DNA from 2 places in the Paenibacillus sp. FSL E2-0151 genome. Region 2 is predicted to be linked to the other one. Evidence: riboswitches for the same ligand, from Rfam matches in the RefSeq annotation. Region 2 holds a riboswitch; the other holds the start of a gene.

Region 1 (6,450 bases), 2.2 Mb from region 2:
ACTTGTTGTGTGATCACCACGTCTGCATCCGGCGGGATATCACTGATAGCCGTATTGGTCACCGTAACGTCAATCCCCTCTGCCTTCATCTTCTTGCGTAGAATGGAAGCACCCATGGCACTTGACCCCATGCCTGCATCACAGGAGAAGACAATTTTCTTCACGTCTGTTTTGACGGTAGAAGAAGCCATATCTGCGGCTCTGTCTGCTTCACGTTGATTAGCCGTAATACCAGCGTTTGGCAGGGTTCCTTGACTCTTCATGTCTTTCATCCGACTGGATGCGGACTCCAGATCTTCGTCCTTTTGTTTACCCGTTTTCAGCAACACTGCTGCAACCAGGAAAGAAACGACGGCTGCTACAAGCACCCCTGCGAACATCGGCAGGTATCCACCTTTTGGTGTTAAGAAGAAATACGCGATAATACTACCCGGTGATGGTGCTGAAACAAGTCCTGCTCCGGTGAGCATGAATGTTAATGTACCTGCGACGCCACCCGCAATTGCGGCAAGAATCAGAATCGGTCTCATCAGAATGTAAGGGAAGTAGATCTCATGAATTCCCCCGAAGAAATGAATGATTACGGCACCCGGTGCAGAAGATTTGGCCATTCCGCGTCCGAAGAAACAGTAAGCAAGTAAGATACCAAGTCCCGGACCCGGGTTTGATTCAAGCATGTATAATACGGATTTTCCTAATTCTCTCGCTTGATCTGTTGCAATTGGTGTAAGAATCCCGTGGTTGATTGCATTGTTCAGGAACAATACTTTACCTGGTTCAATGATTAGGTTGACCAGCGGCAGCAAACCAAGATTCATTAAGCCCTGTACACCGGCAGATAATACTTTGCTAATCGCTTCTACAGCAGGCCCGATGCCCAGTAGCGCAAAAATCCCCAAGATCCCGCCAATAATACCGGCTGAGAAGTTGTTAACAAGCATTTCAAATCCGGCTTTAACTTTACCTTCAATGGATTTATCAAACTTTTTAATGATCCATGCTGCCAGTGGTCCGGCAATCATGGCACCGAGGAACATCGGAATATCACTACCCACGATGACCCCGATGGTCATAATGGCACCCACGACACCACCACGCTGACCATGCACCATCGTACCCCCGGTGTAACCAATTAACAGTGGCAGCAAATATTTGATCATCGGATCAACTAGCTGCGCAAGCGTCTCGTTAGGGAACCAGCCTGTTGGAATGAACAGAGCTGTAATTAATCCCCAGGCGATGAACGCTCCCATATTCGGCATGACCATACCACTCAGGAATCGGCCAAAACGCTGAACACCTACCCGTAGCCCACCTTTGGAATTGGACGATTGGTCCAAATTACTCATTGTATTATCCTCCTTGGATCAAGTGATTATGATTTATGAAAGGGGTATCATTTCTCCCCTGCTGTAATCCTAAGCGAGAATGCTCTCCTGTTCAATGAAATGAAAGCGTACTTTCGTCATGAACAATGATGACAACATTAGGTTATGTAATCGTTTTACTTGATGCATAATGGCTGAACCCATTGGTACACAAGGATTTTCTTGCCTATGACTTTTGTCATTTCCAGAATCATTTTCTAAACTATAGCTTGGTCCAATCAGGTGATTTACATCCACAATCTGCTTCATTCCACATTCAAAACCATTCTTGGAAAGCACAAAAAACCTGTGCAAGCATCCGGCTCACACAGGTCGAAACAATATGAAGCTCATATCATTTAATTATAAAATATATGTTAATAAGTACAAGTTCGTTGATACTATTCTTTCGTATGTTTCCGATACGCGTCTGCATTCATCAATGTAGACAATGCTGCTGTCAGATCTCCCTCAACACGGATCTCAATCATCCAGCCTTCCTCGTAAGGAGAGCTGTTCACAAGTTCAGGGGAGTCCTGCAACGAATCATTCACCGCAATGATTGAACCAGTGACGGGAGAGAACAAGTCCGACACCGTTTTGACCGATTCGATCGTTCCAATGCTGTCCTCTGCTTTTACATTGGTTTCAAGGTCAGGCAATTCCACAAACACAATGTCACCCAGCTGATGCTGCGCGAACTCGGTAATGCCAATACGTACAGTATCCTCCCCTACGGTTTGCACCCATTCGTGCTCTTCACTGTACAGGAAATCACTTTTCAATTCGCTCATCGATATCCGCCTCGCTTTTCATTAATGAGTACATGCGTTCTTTGACCTTAACCTTTTTCCCAGAACATAGCGTATGATATTTATGAATCAAATGTCAAGATACCTCACAATTTATTTGCTGAACACCTCTAAATCCTGTAACCGGATTACACTCTTTCTTCATATACTGGTGAATATTAGAATAGTAAGCGCAGTCTTTATAAATACACGAACAATAGTATCGAAAGAAAAATAAATATTCGGTTTTTAATTATTATCTATGACATCGTTCTTGACATCAGTAGTGGATTCACGTTTTAATGAGAGGAGTAAATGTGTTTATTGGACTATGTTATACCCGCGGATGAATGTAAAGGGAGAGATTACCCGTGACACCCGATTCGGGATGTACATGAGGTAACGCCGAAGGAGTAAACCACCGATAAGCGGGGGTGAATCTCTCAGGCAAAAGGACTTTTACGGGACGCAACTCTGGAGAGCATCTATTCGCCCTGTGCGGGCGTTATGATCACCCAAGGGGAAACCTGCTGCGCAACGCAGCGGGGTAACTCTCAGGTACAAGGGACAGAGCCTTAGAATACAGCGTGCTACTTGGCATGCCGATTCTTTGGCCTGTCCTTTTCCTTTTTCCCAAAAAACGAAAAACAGGATGTAGAACGGCGCTGCCATAGCTGCCCTTACCATACTTATCTGATGAAAATATCTAGCTGAAAATTTAAAAACACCCTGGTTCATTGATCCACGATTGTATATCCGGCCGGCTGACGGCCCATGACGAGGTGATTTGATGTCCGATTTGCTTAGAACACCACTCTTCCCACTGTATCAGCAATACGAAGGCGTACGGTGCATTGACTTTGGAGGCTGGGAGCTTCCGGTACAATTTAGCGGAATCCAGAAAGAACATGAAGCGGTACGCGAGCGCGCGGGACTGTTTGATGTATCCCATATGGGCGAATTCACGGTACAGGGTGAGCAGGCTGAAGCGTTTTTGCAACAAATGATGACCAATGATGTGACCACGCTGGTTCCCGATCAAGCCCAGTACACCCTGATGTGTTATCCAGATGGCGGTGTGGTGGATGATCTGCTCGTGTATAAGCTGGAAGATCAGCATTATATGCTCGTTGTTAACGCCTCCAACATCGACAAGGATTGGGCGTGGCTGCAAGAGCACTTGATCCCTGGCGTGAGCATGACCAATGATTCGGAGCAGACAGCGCTGCTCGCCTTGCAAGGTCCACTGGCTGTAGACATTATCGGGAAAGTTACAGATACGGATGTAAGCTCGATTGAACCGTTTCGTTTTGTGCAGGATGCTGAAGTATGTGGAGTAAAATTACTGTTGTCCCGTACCGGTTATACCGGTGAAGATGGCTTTGAGCTATATGTTCCTGCAGATCAGGCTGCTGTGGTCTGGAATGGATTAATGCAAGCCGGTGAAGGTCACGGACTCGTACCAACCGGACTTGGTGCCCGGGATACACTGCGCTTTGAAGCAAGGCTCCCCCTGTATGGACAGGAATTGTCGGCAACCATCTCTCCACTCGAAGCTGGCGTAGGTATGTTTGTGAAGCTGAATGCGGGACCTTTTATCGGACACGAAGCCTTGTTACAGCAAAAAACTGACGGGCCTGCCCGCAAACTGGTCGGCATCGAAGTGCTGGAGCGCGGTATTCCCCGCCCCCACTATCCGATTTACGCCGAAGGCGTACAGATTGGTGAAGTGACAACAGGCACGCAATCACCTACATTGAAGCGTAATCTGGGGCTTGCCCTCATCGACAGCAAATACGCTGCGCTGGGAACCCCGCTTGAGATTGAGATCCGCGGCAAGAAACTAAAAGCCGAGGTCGTGAAGACCCCTTTTCATAAACGGACACGTACGTCGAAGACACCTACTCAAGGAGCTGATCAAGCATGAGCAAGCACCGTTACATTCCCATGACTGAACAAGATCAGAGCGCCATGCTCGCAACCATCGGTGTGGATACGCTGGAGGATCTGTTTCAGGACATTCCAAAAGAGATTCGTTATCAGGGCGAGCTGCCCGTATCCTCCAAACTTGATGAATATGCGCTGACACGTCACATGTCCAAACAAGCTGGCGCCAACGCCAATTTCGAAACACACGCCAGCTTCCTCGGCGCTGGCATATATGATCATCATGTTCCTTCCGTCATCAATCATGTCATTTCCCGTTCCGAGTTTTACACTGCCTACACACCTTATCAGCCTGAGATCAGCCAAGGTGAACTACAGGCCATTTTCGAATTTCAATCCTACATCTGTGAATTAACCGGTATGGCTGTAGCCAATGCCAGTATGTATGACGGTGCAACAGCTTTTGCGGAAGCCGGTAATCTGGCCGCAGCGGCAACTCGTCGCAAACAGCTCATCGTATCCCGTACCGTTCATCCGGAAGCCCGTCAGGTATTGCAGGCATATGCGCACGGACTCCGTCTGGAGATTGTCGAGATTGGTTATAAGGATGGCGTCACTGACTGGGATGCCCTGCAAACCGCCATATCAGACGATACCGCTGCTGTCATGATCCAGAGTCCGAACTTCTTTGGTGCCGTGGAAAATGTGAAGCAGGCTGCCGACCTCGTGCATGCGCACAAGGGCCTGCTCGTTGTAAGTGCCAACCCGCTATCGCTGGGTCTGCTGGAAGCCCCAGGCAAGCTGGGTGCCGACATCGTTGTAGGTGATGCGCAGCCCCTCGGCATCGCCGCTTCACTCGGCGGTCCGACATGCGGATATTTCGCCGTGTCCCAGCCTCATATGCGCCGAATTCCTGGCCGAATCGTAGGCCAGACCACGGATCGCAATGGCAAGCGTGGTTTTGTACTGACATTGCAAGCACGTGAACAGCACATCCGACGCGAAAAGGCGACATCCAACATCTGTTCCAACCAGGCTTTGCTTGCACTCAGCGCATCTGTATATATGTCCATCATGGGTAAACAAGGAATGATCGATGTCGCGGATCTGAATTTGCAAAAGAGTCATTACACCCTCAATACATTAACTGCGATTTCTGGAGTTAGCCTTACTTTTAATGCACCAACATTTAATGAGTTTGTTATTAAGCTTCCTGAAGGAACCGACGTGGATACTCTTCAGTTGAAACTGCTGGATGCAGGCTTTATTGGTGGCTACGAACTCGGACGTGATTATCCGGAGCTTGCCGGACATATGCTGATTGCTGTTACGGAACGGCGCACTAAGGAAGAGATTGACGAATTCGCACGAGCATTGGAGGGATCGCTGTGACTCAGGAAACGACGACGACAACGACAACATCGGTACACGGACAATCGGAAACAGGTACCTCTGTCTCCACTTCGGTTCAACCTGAGACGGATACAACATTTAGTGCACAGACCTTATCTCCTGCTTCGGAACAATCATTGATTTTTGAACTCAGCAGCCCTGGGCGTGTCGCTTATTCCTTGCCAGAATGTGATGTTCCTCGTCAGGCTGCCGATACGTTGATTCCCCGGGAAATGCTCCGTTCGGAAGCAGCGGCACTGCCGGAAGTGTTTGAGGTAGATGTTATTCGACACTATACCGCGCTATCCCGTCGCAACTTCGGCGTAGATAACGGATTCTATCCACTGGGCTCTTGTACGATGAAATACAATCCAAAGATCAATGAGGATGTTGCTCGTTATAATGGATTCGCCAAAATCCATCCGTACCAGCATGAATCCAGCATTCAAGGTGCACTAGAACTGTTATATACGTTGCAAAACGACCTTGCAGGTCTGACAGGTATGGACGCTGTGACCTTGCAACCAGCAGCTGGTGCCCATGGAGAATGGACTGGACTTATGATGATTCGTGCCTACCACGAAGGTCGTGGCGAACAACGTACCAAAGTCATCGTGCCCGATTCTTCGCATGGTACCAACCCGGCAAGTGCAACCGTTGCAGGATTTGAAACTGTGACGATTCCATCCCGCGCAGACGGACTGGTCGATCTGGACGCACTCCGTGCAGCAGTCGGTTCGGATACGGCAGCATTGATGCTGACAAACCCGAATACACTTGGTCTGTTTGAGAAAGACATTCAGGAGATTGCATCCATCGTACACCAGGCTGGTGGCTTGTTGTATTACGACGGAGCCAACTCCAATGCCATTATGGGCATTACCCGTCCAGGTGATATGGGCTTTGACGTGGTGCATCTGAACTTGCACAAAACGATGAGTACGCCTCATGGCGGTGGTGGACCAGGTGCCGGACCAGTTGGTGTGAAGAATCGCCTGATTCCATTCCTGCCT
Region 2 (6,450 bases):
CACTGTTTAACCAAGCCCCAGCATTGCCAAGCAACAACAAGCTCAACTGAGCCATGAGTATAAAAGATATGGTGACCAGCAACTGGAACAGCCATAACATGAACCAACTGGCTGCTGACGATACCCCCATAATGTGCATCATCCCCGATCCAACGAGTGAGACGATAAATGCCGCACCCAGATTAATAATGTTACGTGCCCAGAAGCGCTCCCATTTCCCTGCCCTGCCACTCAGTTCACCAGAAACCTTTTGCAGATTCATGCTTAGCAACATCGCTCCGGTAAACGTAGCCGTTACAATCAACATCGGTACCATCGAGAAAGCAAAATTATCAACAGGATTCAGTCGCTCCACCTCTGCCTCCACGCGTGAAGATAACCCTACCGCAAGCGCATCGGACTGATCAGCAGTCATACCGGATTGATTCAGCACTCCGTGAATAACCTCCTGTTGTACTTCACGGTTCAATGTCGCTGTAACTTGTGCGGCTACGTTCTGCATCACACTTTTCACGGTAGCCACGTTTGATTCGTTCATCACATACTTCACTGTCATCGGTTTTGACAAGTCTTCTGCCTGCTGCATGAAACCTGATGGAATCTCAATAATCATGTACACATCCCGGTCCGTTAACATCTGTCTCGCTTCTTGCATCGATTCAGATGTTTTGACCTCGAAATTCAGGCCCGCTGCCAGAGACTCGGCCACCGGTTCAGCCGCTACCCCATCTTCATTCACGATGGTGACAGCCAATTGAGTCATTCTTTCGTTAACCTGGTCGTATCCGCTAAGCCAGATGATGTTAAAAAAAACCTGAAACAGCACAGCCGTAATTAAACCTACAATGGTGGCTCCGTTTTTCAAAAACAGCAGACTCGTCTGGAAAATACCTTTCATTCTATCCATCTCCTTTAATTTTGTTTCGCTCCTATATATATCGTATTGATATATGACAACAATTAATATATCTAACCGATATATAGATCGTCAATGTTTTTGTTTTTCTTCGTTGGAAAAAGACAAAAAAAGCCGATACATCTCTTCACCAGGAAGATTTGTACCGGCTTTTCATATCATGTAAGGACTCTTCTTCACCTTTAATAATCAAGGCTAAAGGCAGGCTCCACAAGTTAGCGTTAGATTTAATTCATATCAATCCGATTTATGCCTTAGTTTCTACGTCATTTTCAGCAGGGGACTCCGGCTCAGGCTCGGCACGCTTTGCCTTTGGTTTAGCCAACTTCTGCATCATTTTGCGGCCGGTTGGTGTCTGGGCCAGTCCACCTTGGGCTGTCTCCCGATGGCGGCTCGGCATTGCACTGCCTACTTCCAGCATGACATCGATGACTTCGTCTGACGGAATGGCACTACGCACTCCGGCCAGGGCCATGTCAGCCGCAGCCAGCGCCGTAACTGCACCCAGTCCATTACGGACGATGCACGGGATTTCAACAAGGCCTGCGACCGGATCGCAGATAAGGCCCAGTGTATTTTTTAACGCCAAACCAACGGCATGAACAACCTGTTCCGGTGTACCTCCACGCAGTTCAACCATGGCACCCGCAGCCATGCCGATAGCGGAACCCACTTCCGCCTGACAGCCACCTTCGGCCCCGGAGATAAATGAATTATTGGCGATAACATAACCAATTGCTCCCGCACAGAACAACCCGTTCACCAAATGTTCGTCCGTCCAGCCAAATCGCTCCTGTGAACTGATAAACACACCCGGGATGATGCCGCAGGAACCGGCTGTTGGTGTAGCCACGATCCGACCCATGGAGGCATTCACTTCAGATACACACAGGGCATACGCCATGGCAAGTGCGGAAGCATCTCCTGAGCAAGTCTCACCCTTGCGAATGTACTCGGCCATTTTTTTGCCGTCTCCACCTGTTAATCCACTGCGTGATGTCGTATCTTCCGTTAACCCTTTGCGTACCGCTTCCTTCATCACCTGATAATATTCAGACATCTGCTTCACAACATCCGCTTCCGGTGTATTGGTCTCCTGAACTTGCTCCTCGATCATCAGCTGAGCAATGGTTTTGGATTCCGCTGTACAGATCGTATTCAGTTCGTGCAAATGTTTAAACCGCATCCGAATCAACTCCTCTCTTCAAATCGATAACACGAATGTCCAATACATGGTCCAGCTCCCTTAGACGCTTGAGCATATCAGGATTAGGCACACCATCCATTTCCATCGCGGTAAGCGCTTCGCCATCACGGGCTTTCCGGTCCACCTGCATATACCCGATGTTAACCCCGGATGAACTGATCGTGGACGTCACTGACGCGAGTACGCCCGCTTTATCCGCATGCCGCAGAACGAGTGTTGGAAACTCACCACTAATCTGAACACGAAAATCATTCATCGAATGCACGGATACGCTTCCACCACCAATGGATGCACCGATTAAGGAGCAGGCACGTTCTCCATGCCACAACTCAATTTTGACCGTATTAGGATGAGGAGCAGGTAGGCCACTTGTATAAAACTCAACCTCCATGCCCGCTTCCTCTGCGTATTGCTCTGCATCCGGGATACGCGGATCGTCTGTGACATAATCCAGCAGACCGCCGATCAGTGCCAGATCTGTTCCGTGCCCCTGATACGTATCTGCAAATGAACCGTACAGCGTCAGCCGGGCACGATCTGGCGTACATCCTAGCCACTGTCGAGCAATTCTCCCTAACCTTGCCGCTCCAGCTGTATGTGAACTTGAAGGCCCCGTCATCGACGGACCAATAATTGAGAAAACATCTTTAAATCGCACCTTGTAACCCTCCATTATTAATCATGATTCATATTTGTAAAATGTATTCGTCATTTCGATCCAGGAGTTTCATCCACAATGTCCCTTATTTAGGTATGATGACATCAAAAAAGGACAGAAGAAGGCCTTAGGCCCTCTCTCTGTCCTCGATACCTGAGAGTTTCATGATCAGCAGTGTCTCACGACAAGGGTGCACTGCCTGCGATTACAGACAAGTTCACCGGGCTGACTGATCATATACCCCTTGGGTGGCGCAGTTCGCGCACTCTCCAGAGTTGCGTCCAACGATGGTACATTTACCTGAGAGATTAACCACTGCGCCGGGTGCGCAGCAGCTTGCTCCTTCGGTGCCTGAACACTAGCCATTTGGCTCGGCTAACCCAGGTCTCTCCCGCTCGTTATCATCCGCTGTATTATCTTAATTCGATTCGAATTGGTATATTTCTAAATTTTTGATCAAGTATACCCATAGAGTAATGTACAATATCATATATGTCAACAAAAGTAACGTGTAATTATCATAAGTTCGATGTCTATTTTAACTGAAACGAATAGCATTCAGATTTCTCACTTCCGCTGAGGCACTCGTGACGTTGCTAGTTGTCGTAAATTGGATACTTATCGTGTATGCATTAGTCGTTGTAGTCGGGGATGTATCCACGTAAGTGTTGGAGGAAAGAAACCTCAACGTTCCCGAAGCATTACCGGTTCGTGAGAGTTGCAATTGATTAATTAAAACTCCGTTACGTCTCAGATTAATGTTATACGCAATACTCCAGTTAGACCCTACAACTATTGCTACTTGTGTACTATTATCGATTTTCACGCGTTGACCTGCCACTACAGGTACATTAAGTGTCTGAATCGTTGTTTCAGCTACTAATGAAAGACCCAACGCCGTGGTCTGGCTATCAGCAAACAAGGAAGAGTCTGCCGGAGCCGAAGCTGCAGTTGATCCCGTGGCACCTGTCGTACCGGTAGCCCCAGTCACTCCTGTTGTTCCTGTAATACCAGTGACTCCGGTCGTTCCCGTCAGTCCTGTTGCTCCTGTAACACCAGTGACTCCGGTCGTTCCCGTCAGTCCTGTTGCTCCTGTAACACCAGTGACTCCAGTTGTTCCCGTCAGTCCTGTTGCTCCTGTAACACCAGTGACTCCAGTTGTTCCCGTCAGTCCTGTCGCTCCTGTAACACCAGTGACTCCGGTCGTTCCCGCTACTCCCGTTACGCCTGTTGCACCTGTAACACCAGTGACCCCTGTCGTTCCTGTTATTCCTGTACTCCCGGTAATCCCCGTGGCTCCAGTAGACCCTGTCTCTCCCGTACTCCCAGTAACTCCCGTCACTCCAGTAGACCCTGTCCCTCCCGTACTCCCGGTAATCCCCGTCACTCCAGTAGACCCTGTCTCTCCCGTGCTCCCGGTAATCCCCGTCACTCCAGTAGACCCTGTCTCTCCCGTGCTCCCGGTAATCCCCGTGGCTCCAGTAGACCCTGTTTCTCCCGTGCTCCCGGTAATCCCCGTGGCTCCAGTAGACCCTGTCTCCCCTGTGCTCCCGGTGACTCCAGTCGTTCCTGTTATTCCTGTACTCCCAGTAACACCCGTCACTCCGGTAAGCCCTGTCTCTCCTGTGGTCCCCGTACTTCCAGTAGCGCCCGTGACTCCTGTCACTCCGGTAGATCCTGTCTCCCCCGTGGTCCCAGTGACACCGGTCTCTCCCGTCGATCCCGTAGTTCCTCCAGGAGGACCAGTAACTCCTGTCAGTCCTGTAACACCTGTAGCCCCTGTAGGACCAGTTGTTCCCGCAACCCCTGCTGTCCCTGTAGCTCCAGTCGCACCCGTTACCCCGACTAGACCGGGGTTCGCTCCTAACAATTCCTCAGACACCAAACGATGTGCCGTTACCAGTTGACCGTTCTCGTTTTTCCCCCATACCGAAATCTGAACTTCATCCTCCGCATCATCACCTGTGATAAATATAAACTCAAATGCATCCAAATCTGCATAATAGTCATTTGTTATAACCTGGTTAGGCAAAACATTAAACAATTCCTCAACGTATAGTGTGCGAACACCATTCAAATAATATCCTTGAACCAGAACGGTAGAGAAACTAGTGAGACTCCAATTGTCTAATTTCACTGTAATTCTCTGTGTAGGACGCTCGCCGCTTCCCACCACTATATTATTTTCTATTGGCCCTGTTGATAAAACAGCCATCCTGCGATGCCCCTTTCTCCTGCCTCCATCACCAAATCAAGATTGTCTTCTATGAATATGCATATTGAACTGTAAACGTGAAGTTGCCCTCTTGCCTTTTTGGAGTGGACTGAAAGGAGATCGAATAGATATCCACCACACCAAAAGGAGAATATACAAAAAAAGCTGCCGCTCGTTTCTGCGGCAACCTTATTGTTATTCTTTAGCTCATCTAGACGGATTGGAAAAGGTCAGTTCTTCCGCCCAAGCTTGCAGCTTTGCCTTTGTCCATCCTTCGTTTTCACCCATGATGGAGTACCGCAAGCCATTCTCACTCCATGATATGTTCCGAATGCTCTTCATATATGAACCCTCGGTGTTACGAACCTTAATCTCGGCTTCATCCGGTATTAGTGTATCGTCCACATTTTCTTCCGGCATCTTGAATACCGTCAGGCTGACTTCTACCTTGTCGTTACTTACATAATACAAGGTTACTTCATCTCTGCTCAGCTCACCGCGCGATGTAGACATTTCGATCCGTGATAGTTCGAATTCTCCACTCATGTCCTGTAGGAACGGCTGTTCCAACGCTTTTTCCGCTTCCTCTAGGGTCACTTCGGAATTCTGCATCATATCGTTCAAGTCCTTCACATCGACCTCCTCAGGGATGTCAATTACGAAAGTATCCTTTGTGAATTCAGGGTCATACTGAATCGGATCATAGACCATTTCTGATTTTCCATCCCCATACGCGCTGTTTACTTTGACAATCATCCACGTTTTGGGATCTACCCAATACTCTGAAGATATGGAGAATGCGCCTTCTTCTTTTGGTGTCAATTCAATATGAATGACGTCCTGTCCATGAAGTTTCTCCTGTCCCATCATATTCACATCATGCGTAGTACGTAACCGCTCTAGTTGATCGAGCAATATTTGCTTCTGGGTTTGATTAGGTTGTTGTGACACGGATGATGCATCCATGGAATATGCTGCCCCTGTTTCTTTTTCATATATGATGATCTTCTTTCCATCATTAACTGCGTAACTGACATTGCCATTCTCTGATGTTTCCGTGCGCTTTCGTCCGGTTTCACCATCTACCCATTCCTTAATTTGCATCGTGTTAGTCAGCTTGTCATCCGCCCATATCTTCATCACACCTTCCGCATAATACGAGGCGGGTTCTGTTTCTGCTGAGACAACCTTCTCAATCATCTCATCTCCTGACATAGCCAGCATATCCTTCTCCGCGCAACCTCCAAGCAGGGCGCCTGCCAACACAGCAGTACCCAGCATCATCCATCCTTTTTTCATCATCTTATCCACCCTCTCTGCGTTTACATTCTCCATGTTCAGGCAATCGGCATGCTGCCAGCGTTCCATATCCTTCGTATGACCACATGCGCATATCCCCTCCGTGCTTTATTGCAACCCGTTTGGCTATACTCAATCCCAATCCCGAACCACCT

The links. A riboswitch is a leader RNA that binds a small molecule or an ion and turns the genes downstream of it on or off. The one in region 2 is predicted to bind glycine.
Region 1: another riboswitch for glycine. It lies ahead of gcvT (glycine cleavage system aminomethyltransferase GcvT); the one in region 2 lies ahead of sdaAB (L-serine ammonia-lyase, iron-sulfur-dependent subunit beta).

Annotation. Positions count from the first base shown of each region.
Region 1 covers NZ_CP150308.1:5,411,147-5,417,596, forward strand. The annotation lists gene MHI55_RS24060 (PTS mannitol transporter subunit IICB) at 1-1,349, opposite strand, end outside; gene gcvH (glycine cleavage system protein GcvH) at 1,769-2,161, opposite strand; glycine riboswitch at 2,505-2,627, shown strand; gene gcvT (glycine cleavage system aminomethyltransferase GcvT) at 2,949-4,085, shown strand; gene gcvPA (aminomethyl-transferring glycine dehydrogenase subunit GcvPA) at 4,082-5,437, shown strand; gene gcvPB (aminomethyl-transferring glycine dehydrogenase subunit GcvPB) at 5,575-6,450, shown strand, end outside.
Region 2 covers NZ_CP150308.1:579,465-585,914, reverse strand. The annotation lists gene MHI55_RS02875 (ABC transporter permease) at 1-898, opposite strand, end outside; gene sdaAA (L-serine ammonia-lyase, iron-sulfur-dependent, subunit alpha) at 1,164-2,102, opposite strand; gene sdaAB (L-serine ammonia-lyase, iron-sulfur-dependent subunit beta) at 2,092-2,781, opposite strand; glycine riboswitch at 3,061-3,185, opposite strand; gene MHI55_RS02860 (collagen-like protein) at 3,320-4,996, opposite strand; gene MHI55_RS02855 (hypothetical protein) at 5,204-6,298, opposite strand; gene MHI55_RS02850 (HAMP domain-containing sensor histidine kinase) at 6,300-6,450, opposite strand, start outside.